DNA from 2 places in the Nonomuraea sp. NPDC003560 genome. Region 1 is predicted to be linked to the other one. Evidence: riboswitches for the same ligand, from Rfam matches in the RefSeq annotation. Region 1 holds a riboswitch; the other holds the start of a gene.
What was found. Region 1 has a riboswitch for glycine ahead of gcvT (glycine cleavage system aminomethyltransferase GcvT). Riboswitches for the same ligand answer to the same signal wherever they lie in the genome.

Region 2: another riboswitch for glycine. It lies ahead of gcvP (aminomethyl-transferring glycine dehydrogenase); the one in region 1 lies ahead of gcvT (glycine cleavage system aminomethyltransferase GcvT).

Annotation. Positions count from the first base shown of each region.
Region 1 covers NZ_JBIAOF010000003.1:218,236-225,501, reverse strand. Annotated here, with positions in the region: gene ACFYUV_RS11910 (L-serine ammonia-lyase) at 2-1,378, opposite strand; gene gcvH (glycine cleavage system protein GcvH) at 1,438-1,827, opposite strand; gene gcvT (glycine cleavage system aminomethyltransferase GcvT) at 1,824-2,909, opposite strand; glycine riboswitch at 2,944-3,043, opposite strand; glycine riboswitch at 3,064-3,161, opposite strand; gene ACFYUV_RS11895 (M28 family peptidase) at 3,423-4,796, opposite strand; gene ACFYUV_RS11890 (M4 family metallopeptidase) at 4,868-7,162, opposite strand.
Region 2 covers NZ_JBIAOF010000009.1:437,751-445,016, forward strand. Annotated here, with positions in the region: gene ACFYUV_RS33315 (tetratricopeptide repeat protein) at 1-385, opposite strand, end outside; gene gcvP (aminomethyl-transferring glycine dehydrogenase) at 513-3,338, opposite strand; glycine riboswitch at 3,505-3,601, opposite strand; gene ACFYUV_RS33325 (MerR family transcriptional regulator) at 3,650-4,270, opposite strand; gene ACFYUV_RS33330 (bifunctional nuclease family protein) at 4,418-4,888, opposite strand; gene ACFYUV_RS33335 (MerR family transcriptional regulator) at 5,021-5,647, opposite strand; gene ACFYUV_RS33340 (FHA domain-containing protein) at 5,671-6,183, opposite strand; gene ACFYUV_RS33345 (sugar phosphate nucleotidyltransferase) at 6,445-7,266, opposite strand, start outside.

The sequences.
Region 1 (7,266 bases):
GTCAGCACTCGATGACGTTGACGGCCAGGCCGCCGCGGGAGGTCTCCTTGTACTTGTCGAGCATGTCGCGGCCGGTGTCGCGCATGGTCTTGATGGCCTTGTCGAGCGCCACGTAGTGGCGGCCGTCGCCGCGCAGGGCGATCCTGGCGGCCGTGATGGCCTTGTTGGAGGCCACCGCGTTGCGCTCGATGCACGGGATCTGCACCAGGCCGCCGATCGGGTCGCAGGTCAGCCCGAGGTTGTGCTCGATGCCGATCTCGGCGGCGTTCTCCACCTGCTCGGGGGTGCCGCCCATGACCTCGGTCAGGCCGGCCGAGGCCATCGAGCAGGCCGAGCCCACCTCGCCCTGGCAGCCGACCTCGGCGCCGGAGATCGAGGCGTTCTCCTTGAACAGCACGCCGATCGCGGCTGCGGTGAGCAGGAAGCGCACCACGCCGTCGTCGTCGGCGCTCGGGACGAACTTGGTGTAGTACGTCAGCACGGCCGGGATGATGCCCGCGGCGCCGTTGGTGGGGGCGGTGACGATGCGGCCGCCGGCGGCGTTCTCCTCGTTGACGGCCAGGGCGAACAGCGCCACCCAGTCCATCGCCTGCAGCGGGTCCTTCTCGGCCGACTCGGCCTGCAGCCGCCGGTGGAGCTGGTTGGCCCGGCGCTTGACCTTCAGGCCGCCGGGCAGCACGCCCTCCTTGCTGATGCCGCGCCGCACGCACTCCGACATCACCCGCCACAGGTTGAGGATGCCCGCGCGGATCTCCTCCTCGGTGCGCCCGAAGGCCTTCTCGTTCTCCAGCATGAGGGCGGAGATCGACAGGCCGGTGTTCGAGCAGTGCTTGAGCAGCTCCTCGCCCGAGGCGAACGGGTAGGGCAGGACGGTGTCGTCGGGCTTGATGCGGTCGGCGCCGGTGGCCTTCTCGTCCACGACGAAGCCGCCGCCGACGGAGAAGTAGACCTTCTCGCGCACGGTCTCGCCCTGCTCGTCGCGGGCGGTGAAGCGCATGCCGTTGGGGTGCTCGGGCAGGGAGATCTTGCGCTCGAAGACGAGGTCCTGGCCCACGACGAAGGGGATCTCGTGCTCGCCGTAGAGCTTGACCGTGCCCGCGGCGCGCATCTCGGCCAGGCGGGCGTCCACGGAGTCGACGTCGACCAGTTCCGGCTTCTCACCGGACAGGCCGAGCAGCACCGCCTTGTCGCTGCCGTGGCCCTTGCCGGTCAGGCCGAGCGAGCCGTACAGGATGACCTCGACGCGGGCCACGCGGGGGAGCAGGCCGTCGTCGTGCAGCCCGCGGGCGAACTTGTGCGCGGCGGCCATCGGGCCGCCCGTGTGGGAGCTGGACGGTCCGATGCCGATCTTGAAGAGGTCGAAGACGCTGATCGCCATTGATGGGCGCCCTTCAGTTCAGGAAGTGCCGGGGCCCGCGGCGGGCCCCGGCGTTGGTGTCAGGACTCGCCTGAGGTGAGCGCCGTGTACTCCTCGGCGGACAGCAGGTCCTCCGCGTCGCCCTCCATGCGGACGCGGAACATCCAGCCGTCGCCGTACGGGTCGCTGTTGGCCAGCGACGGGTCGTCGGCCACGGCCGAGTTCACCTCGACGATCTCGCCGCCGACGGGCGCGTAGATCTCGCTCACCGACTTGGTGGACTCCACCTCGCCGACCGAGTCACCCGCCTCGACGGTCGAACCGACCTCGGGGAGCTGCACGAAGACGACGTCACCAAGAGCCTCGGCGGCGAAGGCCGTGATGCCGACGGTCACGGTGATGCCGTCGTCCACGCCCGACACCCACTCGTGCTCCTTGGTGTAGTTCAGGTCGTCAGGGATGTTGCTCACTTGTTCCTCCTGTAGAAGGGCAGCTCGACCAGGTCCATAGGTTCATGGCTGCCCCGGATGTCCACGGCCAGACCTGTGTCGGCCCCGGCGTCCACGTAGGCCATCGCGATGGGCTTGCCCAGGGTCTGGGAGGGCGCACCGCTGGTGACCTCGCCGACGACGGCGCCGTCGCGGGTGACCGGGTAGCCGTGACGCGGCACCCGGCGGCCCTGGGCGACCAGGCCGACGAGGCGGCGGCGGGGCTGGTCGTCCTTGACCGCCTCCAGTGCCGCCCTGCCGACGAAGTCACCGGGCTTGTCGAATTTCACCACTCTGCCCAGCCCCGCGTCGAACGGGGTCAGGTCGGAGCTCAGCTCGTTGCCGTAGAGCGGCATGCCGGCCTCCAGCCTGAGGGTGTCGCGGCTGGACAGACCGGCGGCGCGCAGCCCGTGCGGCTCGCCCGCGGCCTCCAGGGCGCGCCAGAGCGGCACGGCGTCCTGGTTGGCGACGAACAGCTCGAAGCCGTCCTCGCCGGTGTAGCCGGTACGGGCGATGAGCGCCTGGCGGCCGTCGACCACGCCGGGCAGGCCCGCGTAGTACTTGAGACCGTCGAGGTCGGCGTCGGTGAGCGTGGCCAGGATCTCCTGGGCCTTCGGGCCCTGGATCGCGATGAGGGCGTACTGCTGGGAGCGGTCATCGACCGTCGCGTCATACGACTTAGTACGATTTTTCAGCTCATCCGCGACCTTGTCGGAGTTCGAGGCGTTGGCCACCACCATGAACTCCTCGTCCGCCAGCCGGTAGACGATGAGGTCGTCGAGCACCCCGCCGCGCTCGTCCACGATCATCGTGTACCTGGCCCGGCCGGGCGCGAGCGCCGACAGGTGGCCGACCAGCGCGTAGTCGAGGGCCTCTCCGGCCTGCGGGCCGGTCAGGAAGATCTCGCCCATGTGCGAGAGGTCGAACAGCCCGGCCGCCTCGCGGACGGCTTTGTGCTCCGCGGACTCGCTGCCGTACCGGAGCGGCATGAGCCAGCCGGCGAAGTCAGTCAGCGTGGCGCCTAGGGCCTCGTGGACGTCTCGTAGCGGCGTAGGTCGGGACATTTGTCGCACCTCAGGACAGGATTGGATGCCAGCATCCTCCCCCTCTGTCATGGATGCCTGAGAGCTTCGCCCGAGTTTTACCGGACTTTCACCTTCGGCGAGGCCCCGAGGGCCTGCTTTCCAGAGGTCACCTCCCCGTAAGAACGCCTTACAGGGCTGCCGCGCGGTCCTTTGCCTTGAGAGGTTCGCGGGGAGGGCTTGCTCCTTCAGGGACCCTGACCGGCTGTCAGGGTGCTCTCCCGCACGGTTTCGCCGGTGATGTCCGTCAGCCTAGTGCCGTCATGGGGGTGTTGTCGCGCTTCGCCCTCCACCATCCGCGGCATCCTCGACATCCCGCACGCAGCGAAAAGCGGCCGCGGCCCCGGAGAGGCGGGGTCGCGGCCGCGTTGGTGGCCGCGCGCGAGCCGGTCATGGCAGGTCAGCTCGCACGCGGCAGCTCGGGGCGGGCCGGCGGTGACCGGCCCGCGGGGATCAGGCCCTACAGATCACAGGCCCGGAGATCAGGCCCGACGGTCAGGCCCGCGCCCAGAGGGCGGGCACGTTCGGCGGCTCCCAGCCCGGCAGGCTGGTGTGCGCCTGGAGGCAGCGGTAGCTGACCCCCTGGTAGGTGACGACGTCCCCGGCCGTGTACGACTTGTAAGCCGTCCACGTGGTGCCCTGGCCGTCCCCTCCGACGGTCAGGGTGAAGGACGCGGAGTGGTCCGCCGTCGCCCCGTCGCCGTTGATCCCTATGGTGTACGTCCCCGCCGCGACGCCGCCGGTGGTGGCGATCGTGACGGTGGACGACTGGCCCGCCTGAACGGTGGACGGGCTGAAGGAGACGGTGACCCCGCTCGGCACGTTCCCGGCGGAGAGCGCGACGCTCTGCGCCTGGCCGGACGTGACCTGGGTACTGACCGCCGCGGTAGCCGACTGACCGGCCTGGACCGATGCCGACGACGGGGTCACCGAGATCGAGTAGTCGTTCTCCGTGGGCGTGCCGGTGCCCACGGCGAGCTTCCATATGGCGTAAGCGATGGCGTCGGAGTTGCGGTCGAGCGCCGTGGTGTTGATGGCGCTCGGGTAGCTGTCGCACGCGCTGTGGTAGCAGCGGTCGAACGCCTGCCCGGCCGAGCCGCCCCACTTGGCGGCCTGGGCCGAGCTCTTGACCGCCCCGGCCCCCGTGGCCAGGCCGCCGACCCGGACGCCCGCGCTCTTGAACGAGGCGTGGTCGCTGCGGCCGTCGCCCTCCCTGTCACCCTCGGTCTGCAGGCCGATGGTGGCGAAGTAGTCGTTGAAGGTGCGCTGGATCGCCGCGTCGTCGTCGTAGACGAAGTAACCGGCGTTGGTCGAGGCGATCATGTCGAAGTTCAGGTACACCTCGACGCCGCTCGCGCCGCCGTTCTGCACGTAGTACCTGGACCCGACCATGCCCGCCTCTTCGGCGCCCCACCAGCCGAACCGCACGTGCTTGGTGAGGGTGGGCTTGCGGGCGGCCAGGGTGAGGGCGTTCTCCAGGAGCGCGGCCGAGCCGGAACCGTTGTCGTTGATCCCGGGGCCGGCCGCGACGCTGTCGAGGTGGGCGCCGAGCATCACGGTCTGGTTGGCCGGGCCGCCCGGCCAGTCGGCGATCAGGTTGCTGCCGCCGCTGAAGTTCTGCACGCGGGTGGTGAAGCCGGCCGCGTCCAGCTTGCCCTTGATGTAGTTCATCGAGGCGGTGAAGCCCGGCCTGCCCGAGGCGCGGTTGCCGCCGTTGCTCGTGGCGATGGACTGCAACTGGCTCAGATGCGCCGTCACGTTCGCGACGGGGATGTCGGGCGCGGGGTCGGCGGCGGCGCCGACCGGTCCGGCCGGCGTGGTGAGGGTCAGGGCCAACGCGGCGGTGGCCGCGGCGCCCAGCCTGAGCATGGCGTTCACGATCTGTGGCTCCTCAAGGGGGTTGGGCGGCCACCCCGGCGTGGCCGCCCAGGTCGTGCGACTTAGACCGGCTGCCAGAGGGCAGGGGTGTTGGGCGGCTCCCAGCCCGGCAGGCTGGTGTGCGCCTGGAGGCAGCGGTAGCTGGTGCCCTGGTAGGTGACGGTCTGTCCGGCCGTGTAGGCCGTGTACGTCTGCCACGTGGTGCCCTGGCCGCCGCCCACCGTCAGGCTGAAGGAGGCCGAGTGGTCGGCGCTCGCGCCGTCGGCGTTCAGGCTGATCGTGTACGTGCTGGGCGTCACGCCGCTCGTGGTCGCGAACGTCACCGTGGACGACTGCCCCGCGGTGATCGTGGACGGGCTGAAGCTGACCGTCACGCCCGCGGGCACGTTGCTCGCCGCCAGGGCGATGCTCTGCGCCTGACCGGCGGTGACCTGCGTGCTGACCGTGGCGGTGGCCGACTGGCCGGCCTGCACCGAGGCCGACGACGGGGTCACGCCGAAGGAGTAGTCGTTCGGCGAGCTCTGCCCGATCTGCAGGTTGTAGGTCGCCTGGCGGTCCACGTCGGCGCCGTCGGCCGTGATGGCGATCGAGTGGCTGCCCTGCGGGCTGCTCGCCGAGGTGGTGATCGTCAGCGTCGAGCTCTGCCCCGCGGTGATGGTGGCCGGGCTGAACGAGGCGGTCACGCCGGCCGGCAGGGTGCCGGTCCGCAGGGTGATCGACTGCGCCGAGCCGCCGGTCACGGTGGTGCTCACCGTGGTCGTGGTGCTCTGGCCGGGGGTGACGCTGCCGGAGGCGGGGTTCAGGTTGACCGAGAAGTCGTTGCTGCCCTGGGTGCAGGTCGGCTCGCCGGACTGGGCCCGTACGCTGACGCCGTCCCAGGCGTTCTTGACCACGTTGAACTCGGTGCAGCTGCCCGGGTACAGGGTCTTGGCGGCCTGGAGGGTGGCGACCCTGGCCTTGGCGTGCGTCCACGGCTGGGTCTTCGTGTTCAGCGCGGACATGAACACCTCACCGGCCTTGCGGATGCCGATGCCGGTGATCGCGGCGCCGTTGTCGCAGCGGGTGCTGGCGGGCTTGCCCGAGGGGTTGGTGCCCTCGGCCACCAGGTAGAACCAGTGGTTCTGCGGGCCGGCCGCCGCGTGCACCTCGGTGTTCGGGATGGAGGCGCTGTAGCAGTTCGGGTGGTTGAGGGCCGACGGGTTGTACATGTTGCGGATCGGCCCGGACCCGGAGAGGTTGACCTCCTCGCCGACCAGGTAGTCCGGCGGGTCGTTCGGGTTGTTGGCGTACGCCTCGGTGAGCGCGCCGAAGATGTCGCCGGTGGACTCGTTCATGCCGCCGGTCTCGTTGCCGCTGCCCGAGCCGCCGCTGGTGAACTGGAAGATGCCGTGGCCGAACTCGTGGCCGACCACGTCCATCGACGTGAGCTGCTGGGAGTTGGCGGAGTTGTGGCCGAAGGAGCCGTACTGGCCGTTCCAGTAGGCGTTGACGTCGGCCAGGCCGACGCGGGCCGGGTAGCCGCCGCCCTGGCCGTTGATGCCGTTGCGGCCGAGCCAGGCGCTCAGCATGTCCCATTCCCGCTGCGCGGCGTAGAGCGCGTCGACGCAGGCGGTCTCCAGGTTCGTGCCCGAGCCGTTGCCCCAGGTGTCGGTGGTCTTCGTGTACGGCGAGCCGTTCTGGCCGCCGCACGCGACGCCGCTCCTGCGGGGGTCGCGCATCGTGTACGAGGGGCTGGTGTCGATGGTGACGGTGCCGACGTAGTAGCTGTTGCCGGTGCCGTCGCGCACCTCGTCCCAGTCGTCGATGACCTTGCCGGTCAGGGCGTCCACGTAGACGTGGAGCTTGGTCTCGTGACCGGCGGCGGTGGCGCCGGTGACGAGGACCTCCCAGGCAAGTCGCGGGGTCGTCGTGGTGGCGTGCACGGACAGCACGGGCGTGGCGACGGTCTCGACCCTGGCCACCTTGGCCCTGGCCGTCACGGCGGCCTGGGCCGCGGTGACCTTCGCCTTCGTGCCGATCCCGATCTTCGTGCGCTGCCCGGTGGCGACCGTGTCGACCACCGCGCCGGAGGCGTCCGTGGCGACGACCACGTCGCCGCCGTAGACGGGCAGGCCCGCGTGCTTGCGGGCGTAGGTCAGGTACTGCAGGCCGCGGACGCCTTCGACGGTCGACGTCAGCGTGAACGTGTCCTGCTCGGATGCCAGCAATGCCGCCGAGTCGGCCAGGATCGCGTTGTGTGCGGTGGCGATCGCGTTCCTGCGCTCGTCGGGGCTGGGAGGATCGGCCACCTGCGACGCTTGGGCTGTGGCGCTCGTGGCGCCCACCAGCGAGCTGGTGGTCAGGGCTAGCGCGAGCATTGCGGCAGCCCCCAACCTGAGTTTGGGGTTCACTCTCTGGCTCCTCAGGGGGGTGTGGAGTGGAAGAGCCCCGGCCGGCTGGGGATGAACACAGGGTGACACCG
Region 2 (7,266 bases), on a different contig from region 1:
GCGGGCTGCCGGCCAGCCGGGCCAGCGCGAGGTGCGCCAGCGGGACGTAGGCCGGCGTGCCGACGCCGAGCACCGCCTGCCAGGCGGCTCTGGCCTGCTCGTCGCGGCCCTCGCGCTCGAAACCCTGGGCCAGGTGGCAGGCGGCCTGGGCGGCGTACTCGGGATGGCCGGTGGCCAGCGCGGTGCGGGCCGCGGCGCGGGCGGCCTCGGTGTCGCCGCGCTCGTCGAGCACCACGGCCAGCCCCACGGCCGCCTGGGCCCGGTCGGGGCTGTCGGGGTCGGCGACCAACTCGGTCAGGATCGCCGCCGCACCCTCCAGGTCGCCGCCCTCGGCCAGGCGGCGGGCGGTGTCGAGAGGCGGGGTCTCCAGCTCTGAGAACGTCAAGAGAGCTCCTTCAGGCGACGGATCGCACCGAGCCTAACGGCTCGCCGCGATCATGTCTGCTCACTTGACGGTGCAGGACTGGGCCAGATCCGGCGCGGGCCCCCGGGCGGGGACCCGCGCGGGCGGATCAGTCCTCGTACGCCTCCAGCGGCGGGCAGGAGCACACCAGGTTGCGGTCGCCGTACGCCTGGTCGATGCGGCGCACCGGCACCCAGTACTTGCCCTCGCGCAGCGAGGCCACCGGGTAGGCCGCCTCGGTCCGCGAGTACGGGTGGGCCCACTCGTCGGCGGTGACCGACTCGGCCGTGTGCGGCGCGTTGCGCAGCGGGTTGTCGGTCTTGTCGTAGTCGCCGGAGGCCACCTTGGCGATCTCGCCGCGGATGGCGATCATCGCGTCCACGAACCGGTCGAGCTCGTCCAGGTCCTCGCTCTCGGTCGGCTCGATCATCAGCGTCCCGGCCACCGGGAACGACATGGTCGGCGCGTGGAAGCCGTAGTCGATCAGGCGCTTGGCCACGTCGTCGACGGTGACGCCGGTCTCCTTGGTGATCTGGCGCAGGTCCACGATGCACTCGTGGGCCACCAGGCCGCCGCGGCCGGTGTAGAGCACCGGGTAGTGCGGGGCCAGCCGCCGGGCCAGGTAGTTGGCCGACAGGATGGCCTGCTCGGTGGCCGCCGTGAGGCCCTCGGAGCCCATCATCCGCACGTACGCCCACGAGATCGGCAGGATGCCCGCCGAGCCGTACGGGGCGGCCGAGACCGGGCCGACCGGGCCGCCGTCGCGCAGCGGGTGGCCGGGCAGGTAGGCCGCCAGGTGGCCGCGGACCGCGACCGGGCCGACGCCGGGGCCGCCGCCGCCGTGCGGGATGCAGAACGTCTTGTGCAGGTTGAGGTGGGACACGTCGGCCCCGAACTCGCCCGGCTTGGCCAGGCCCACCAGGGCGTTGAGATTGGCGCCGTCGACGTAGACCTGGCCGCCGGCCTCGTGCACCTTGGCGCAGACCTCGGTGATCGACTCCTCGTACACGCCGTGCGTGGACGGGTACGTCACCATGATCGCGGCAAGCTTGTCGCGGTGCTTGGCGATCTTGGCGTCGAGGTCGGCCAGGTCGATGTTGCCGTCGCTGTCGCAGGCCACGACCACGACCCGCATGCCCGCCATGACGGCGCTGGCCGCGTTCGTGCCGTGGGCCGACGACGGGATCAGGCACACGTCCCGCTCGGTGTCGCCGTTGGCCTGGTGGTAGGCGCGGATGGCCAGCAGGCCGGCGAACTCGCCCTGGGAGCCGGCGTTCGGCTGGATGGAGACCGCGTCGTAGCCGGTCACCTCGGCCAGCCAGCCCTCCAGCGTGCCGATGAGCTCCCGGTAGCCCTCGGTCTGGGCCTCCGGCGCGTACGGGTGCACGCCGGCGAACTCCGGCCAGGTGATCGGCTCCATCTCGGTGGTCGCGTTCAGCTTCATCGTGCACGAGCCGAGCGGGATCATCGAACGGTCGAGCGCGATGTCCTTGTCCTGGAGCCTGCGCAGGTAGCGCAGCATCGCGGTCTCGGAGCGGTGGCTGTGGAAGACCGGGTGGGTCAGGTAGTCCGACTCGCGCAGCAGCTCGGCCGGCAGCGCGTCGGCCTCCAGCGCCACCTCCTCGCGCTCGACGCCGAAGGCGGCCCACACCTTGACCAGCTCGGCGGCGCCGGTCTTCTCGTCGCAGGCGATCGAGACGTGGTCGTCGCCGGTCTGCCACAGGTTGACGCCCCGCTCGGCGGCGGCGGCCACCACCTCGGCGGCCCTGCCGGGCACGCGGACGAGCACGGTGTCGAAGAACTCGCCGTGCACGACCTCCAGGCCGGCCTCGCGCAGCCCGCCGGCCAGCGCGACGGCGTGCCGGTGCACGCGGTGCGCGATCCGGCGCAGGCCCTCGGGGCCGTGGTAGACGGCGTACATGCCGGCGATCACGGCCAGCAGCACCTGGGCGGTGCAGATGTTGCTGGTGGCCTTCTCCCGGCGGATGTGCTGCTCGCGGGTCTGCAGGGCCAGCCGGTAGGCGGGGTCGCCGTCGACATCGACCGACACGCCGACCAGACGGCCGGGCATCTGCCGCTGCAGGCCCTCGCGTACGGACATGTAGGCCGCGTGCGGCCCGCCGAACCCGAAGGAGACGCCGAAGCGCTGGGAGGAGCCGACGGCGATGTCGGCGCCCAGCTCGCCGGGGGCGGCCACCAGCGTGAGGGCCAGCAGGTCGGCGGCGGCCACGACGAGCGCGCCGGCCTCGTGCGCCCTGGCGGCCACGTCGCGGAAGTCGCGCAGCCGGCCCGAGGCTCCCGGGTACTGGACGAGCACGCCGAAGCACTCGGGCAGCTCGCCGTCGAGGTCGTGCTCGACCAGCGTGATGCCGAGCGGCTCGGCGCGGGTGGCCAGCACGGCCTTGGTCTGGGGCAGCGTGTCGGCGTCGACCACGAACACGTCGCTCTTGGACTTGCCGGCCCGGCGGGCCAGCGTCATGGCCTCGGCCGCGGCGGTGGCCTCGTCCAGCAGGGAGGCGCCGGCGACGTCGAGGCCGGTCAGGTCGGAGACGACCGTCTGGAAGTTCAGCAGCGCCTCCAGGCGGCCCTGCGAGATCTCCGGCTGGTACGGCGTGTAGGCGGTGTACCAGCCCGGATTCTCCAGCAGGTTGCGCCGGATGACGGCGGGCGTGACGGTGTCGTAGTAGCCCAGGCCGATCATGGAGGTCAGCACCCGGTTGCGGGAGGCCAGCTCGCGCAGCTCGGCGATGGCCTCGGTCTCGCTCGCGGCGGCCGGCAGCTTGAGCCGGTCCTTGACCCTGATGGCCTCGGGCACGGCCACGGCCACCAGATCGCCGACGGACTCGAAGCCCACGGCCTCGAGCATGCGCTGCTGCTCGGACTCCGATGGGCCGATGTGCCTGGACGAGAACGGCGGAGCGGACAGGTCGGTCATGGAGGTTGCCTCCCGAGGCTTGGAGACCGGCGCCAGGGCGCGGGCGAGTGCCGGATCTCCCCCTCTGTCATCGCGACGTCATCGCGACCTGAGAGCTTCACCCCACCGTGGGGCTTGCACCGTCGGTGAGGTGCGCCTGGCGGGCGCACCTGCTTTCCAGAGTTGCCTCACCCGAGCGGTACGGGATGCCTGAGAGATTCCGGGGAGGGTTGCTCCTTCGGCGCCCCAGGACCGTAGCCCAGGGACTCTCCCGCACGGGGTCATCAGCCTTACTCTGTCCTAGATTACTACGGTGTGTTCAGCGGTTCAGCTCACCCCGTGCGGCGTGCGCGACGCCGCTTGGCGAGCTCGTCAGCGGGATGGTCGGCCGGGACGGTGTCCTCGACCGCCGCCCGTTCCCCCGGCAGCTCCGCGAGGGAGCCCTCGACCTCTCGCCAGACCCGGCCGAGCGCGATGCCGAACACGCCCTGGCCGCCCTGGAGGAGATCGATCACCTCGTCGGCCGAGGTGCACTCGTAGACGCTGACACCGTCACTCATGAGCGTGATCTGCGCGAGGTCGGCGACCCCGCGGTCACGCAGATGCTGCACCGCGGTGCGGATCTGCTGCAACGACACCCCGGTGTCGAGCAGCCGCTTGACGACCTTGAGCACCAGGATGTCGCGGAAGCTGTAGAGCCGCTGCGAGCCCGAGCCGTGCGCGGCTCTTATCGTGGGCTCGACCAGGCCCGTGCGCGCCCAGTAGTCGAGCTGCCTGTAGGTGATGCCGGCTGCCGAGCAGGCTGTGGGCCCGCGGTATCCGATGTCGTCGGGCACCGTCGCGGGCTGCTCGTCGAAGAGCAGTCCCTGCTCTCCGGCACGCTGCCGCGCGCTCTCGCGCCGCACCGGATCTTCCTGGCCGGCCGTCTTTCCCTCGCCGCTGCTGACCGCCACGCGGACCTCCGGCTTTCTCTCATCCCATGGCCTGATCTGGGGGTTCGTAAAGGGCGACCACGGGTTTCACTTGCACCGTAGGACCGTGACCATGCTCAGTCAACGATCCGGCTCGGCGCGTCGTGAAGCGTAAATGCACTGAAATACCTACCCCGCCCTGCCGAAGTCCTCGGGAGTGATCGTGTCAAGGAACTCCCTGAACTTCTCCACCTCGTCCTCCTGGTCGTCAGGGATGATCACGCCGGCCTCCTGGACCACCTCTTCGCTGGCGAAGATGCGCGCGCCGGTGCGCAGCGCCAGGGCGATCGAGTCGGAGGGGCGGGCGCTGACCTCCACGCCGTTGGAGAACACCAGGTCGGCGAAGAAGATGCCGTCACGCAGGGCCACGATGTTGACCGCGCGCAGCCCGACGCCGAGCGCGCTCAGCACGTCCCTGAACAGGTCGTGGGTGAGCGGCCGGGGCGGCGGCTCCTCGGCCTGCGCCAGGGCGATCGCGGTCGCCTCGGTCATGCCGATCCAGATCGGAAGGAACCGTTCCCCGTGTGCCTCCTTGAGCAAGACGATCGGCTGATTTGTGGGCATCTCAACTCGAACGCCCACGACCTCCATCTGCAACACGGGCTGCTCCGTATTCGGCCGGCCGGTCGCCCGGCACAGCTGTTGACTGGGTCGTTTCTGCTACACGCTTATGCATTTCAACGTAACACCCGGCAGGCCTGGAATGTGCCCCGGCCTTCCAGCTCTGTGCCCTCAGCGGCCCAGGACAGACCTGACGCCGAGGCGCACCAGGGAGGCGTGCAGGTCGAGCAGGAGCGTGGACAACTCCCTGGCGGCCTCGTCGGCCTCGCCGATGGCGCCGGGCGCGCGCCGCTTGAGTATGGGCGCGACGGTCTGCTCGACCAGCCCGCACTCCCGCTCGGCGGCGGCCTTGACCGCGCGCAGGTGGCGGGCGTGCAGGCCGAAGCGGGCCAGGGCGCCGACGCTGCGCGCGATCTTCAGCGCCTCCTCGTCGTAGCGCCTGGCCACGGGGGCCAGCAGGCCGTAGTCCTCCAGCTCGGCGAGGGTCTCCTCGTCGATGCCGGCCGCCTCCAGCAACTGGGCCCGGTCGTAGCGGATCTCCTGCGTCTGCTGCACCGCGCGCGGACGGCCGAAGCTCTCGGCCATCTTGTCCTTGATCACCCGCAGCGGCAGGTAGTGGTCGCGCTGCTCGGTCAGGATGAAACGCAACTGCTCGACGTGGAGATGGGTGAACTTGCGGTAGCCCGAGGGGCTGCGCTCGGGCTCGATCAGCCCCTCACCCTCCAAGAAGCGGATCTTGGACACGGTGACGTCGGGGAACTCGCCCTGCAGCAGGGCGAGCACCTCCCCGATGCTCATGTGCGAGCGTGCCGCCTGTGAGCTCATGCGCCGGCGTTGACCCTCATCAGGAAGACGAGGCGGAACTTGCCGATCTGCACCTCGTCTCCGGAGTGCAGGGGAACCTCCTCGATGCGCTCCCGGTTGACGTAGGTGCCGTTGAGGCTGCCCACGTCCCGTACGGAGAACTGGCCGCCGCGGTGGCGGTAGAACTCGACGTGGCGACGGGAGACGGTGATGTCGTCGAGGAAGATGTCGCTCTCCGGGTGGCGCCCGGTCGTGGTGAGATCCTTGTCCAGCCGGAACCGGCTGCCCTGGTTGGGCCCCCTGGTGACCGTGAGCAACGCCGTGCCGGGCGGGAGCTGTTCGACCAGCGCCCGTTCGGCCAGGAGCATGTCGCCTGTCTCAGCCTCGTACGCCTCGATTCCCGCGACCGAGATCGTCGACGTGGTGTCCCCGGAGACCTCGGGTCTGGTCAGCGGTGACCCACAGCGGGAACAGAAACGGGCATCCTCGGGGTTGGCGTGCCCGCACTGCGTGCAGTAGACGCTCGGCATCGATCGGCTCGGCCTCCTACCGCGAAGACGCGGCGACGGTGCTGGGGACGCGCCTGCCTTCGCTCTTCAAGTTTGCGAATGCCGCAACTTACGCTGATCAGCGGCAAAGGTCAAGGCGGGGCGCTGGACTGCGGTTCGGACGCTGACAAAGTTACCGCCGCCCCCACCCCGTGGTCCATGCCGCCGCGCGTTTCTACATTACGATCTTGCGGCACTCCGCGCGCACATCTCGGGCGAAGGCTTTTCCGCTACTCTACGTGATCAGACGGCCGCCTGCTCGACCACGCGGGCCCACCGTTCGAGCAGTGCCTGCGCGCCGTCCATGTCGGGGGCCTCGGCCCACAGGTCGGTGACCGGCTCGGCGGCGGCGGGCAGGATCAGCACCCACGACCCGTCGTCGCGGGCGACCCGCACGCCGTCGGTGGTGTCCACGCGCCAGCCGTCGGGCTCGGCCTCGGCGGCCTCGATGACCGAGCGCATCACCGCGCCCTTGGCCGCCCACTGGGTCGGGACGCTCCGCCGCAGCAGCTTGACCTCGGGGATCCTGGCGTCGATCTGGCTGAGCGACAGCCGAGTGCGGGCCACCAGCCCCAGCAGGCGCATGAACGCGGCCAGGCCGTCGATGGCCGGGCTGAACTCCGGCACGACGAACCCGCCGCGCCCGTCGGCCGCGAAGATCATGTCGGGGCCCTGGGCGGCGGAGGTCAGGGCGTCGAGCGCGGTCGAGGTCCACTGCACCTGCACGCCGTGGAAGCGGCAGACCTGCTCGGCGACCCGCGTGGTGGTGACCGGCAGGGCCACCCGGCCGCCCCGGCGCTCGGCCGCCACCAGGTCCAGCACGACCAGCAGGGCGCGTTCCTCGCTGATGAGCTGGCCGGTCTCGTCCACCAGGGCGATGCGTTCGCCGACCGGGTCGAAGCGCACGCCGAAGGCCGCCCGCGAGGAGCTGACCAGCTCCGACAGGCGTTGCAGGTCGCGGCGGCGCTCGGCCAGCGTCTCGGTGGGCGAGACGTCGTCCAGCCGGGCGTTGACGGTGAGCACCTCGACGCCGGCGCGGCTGAGCAGCGTGGGCATCACCAGGGA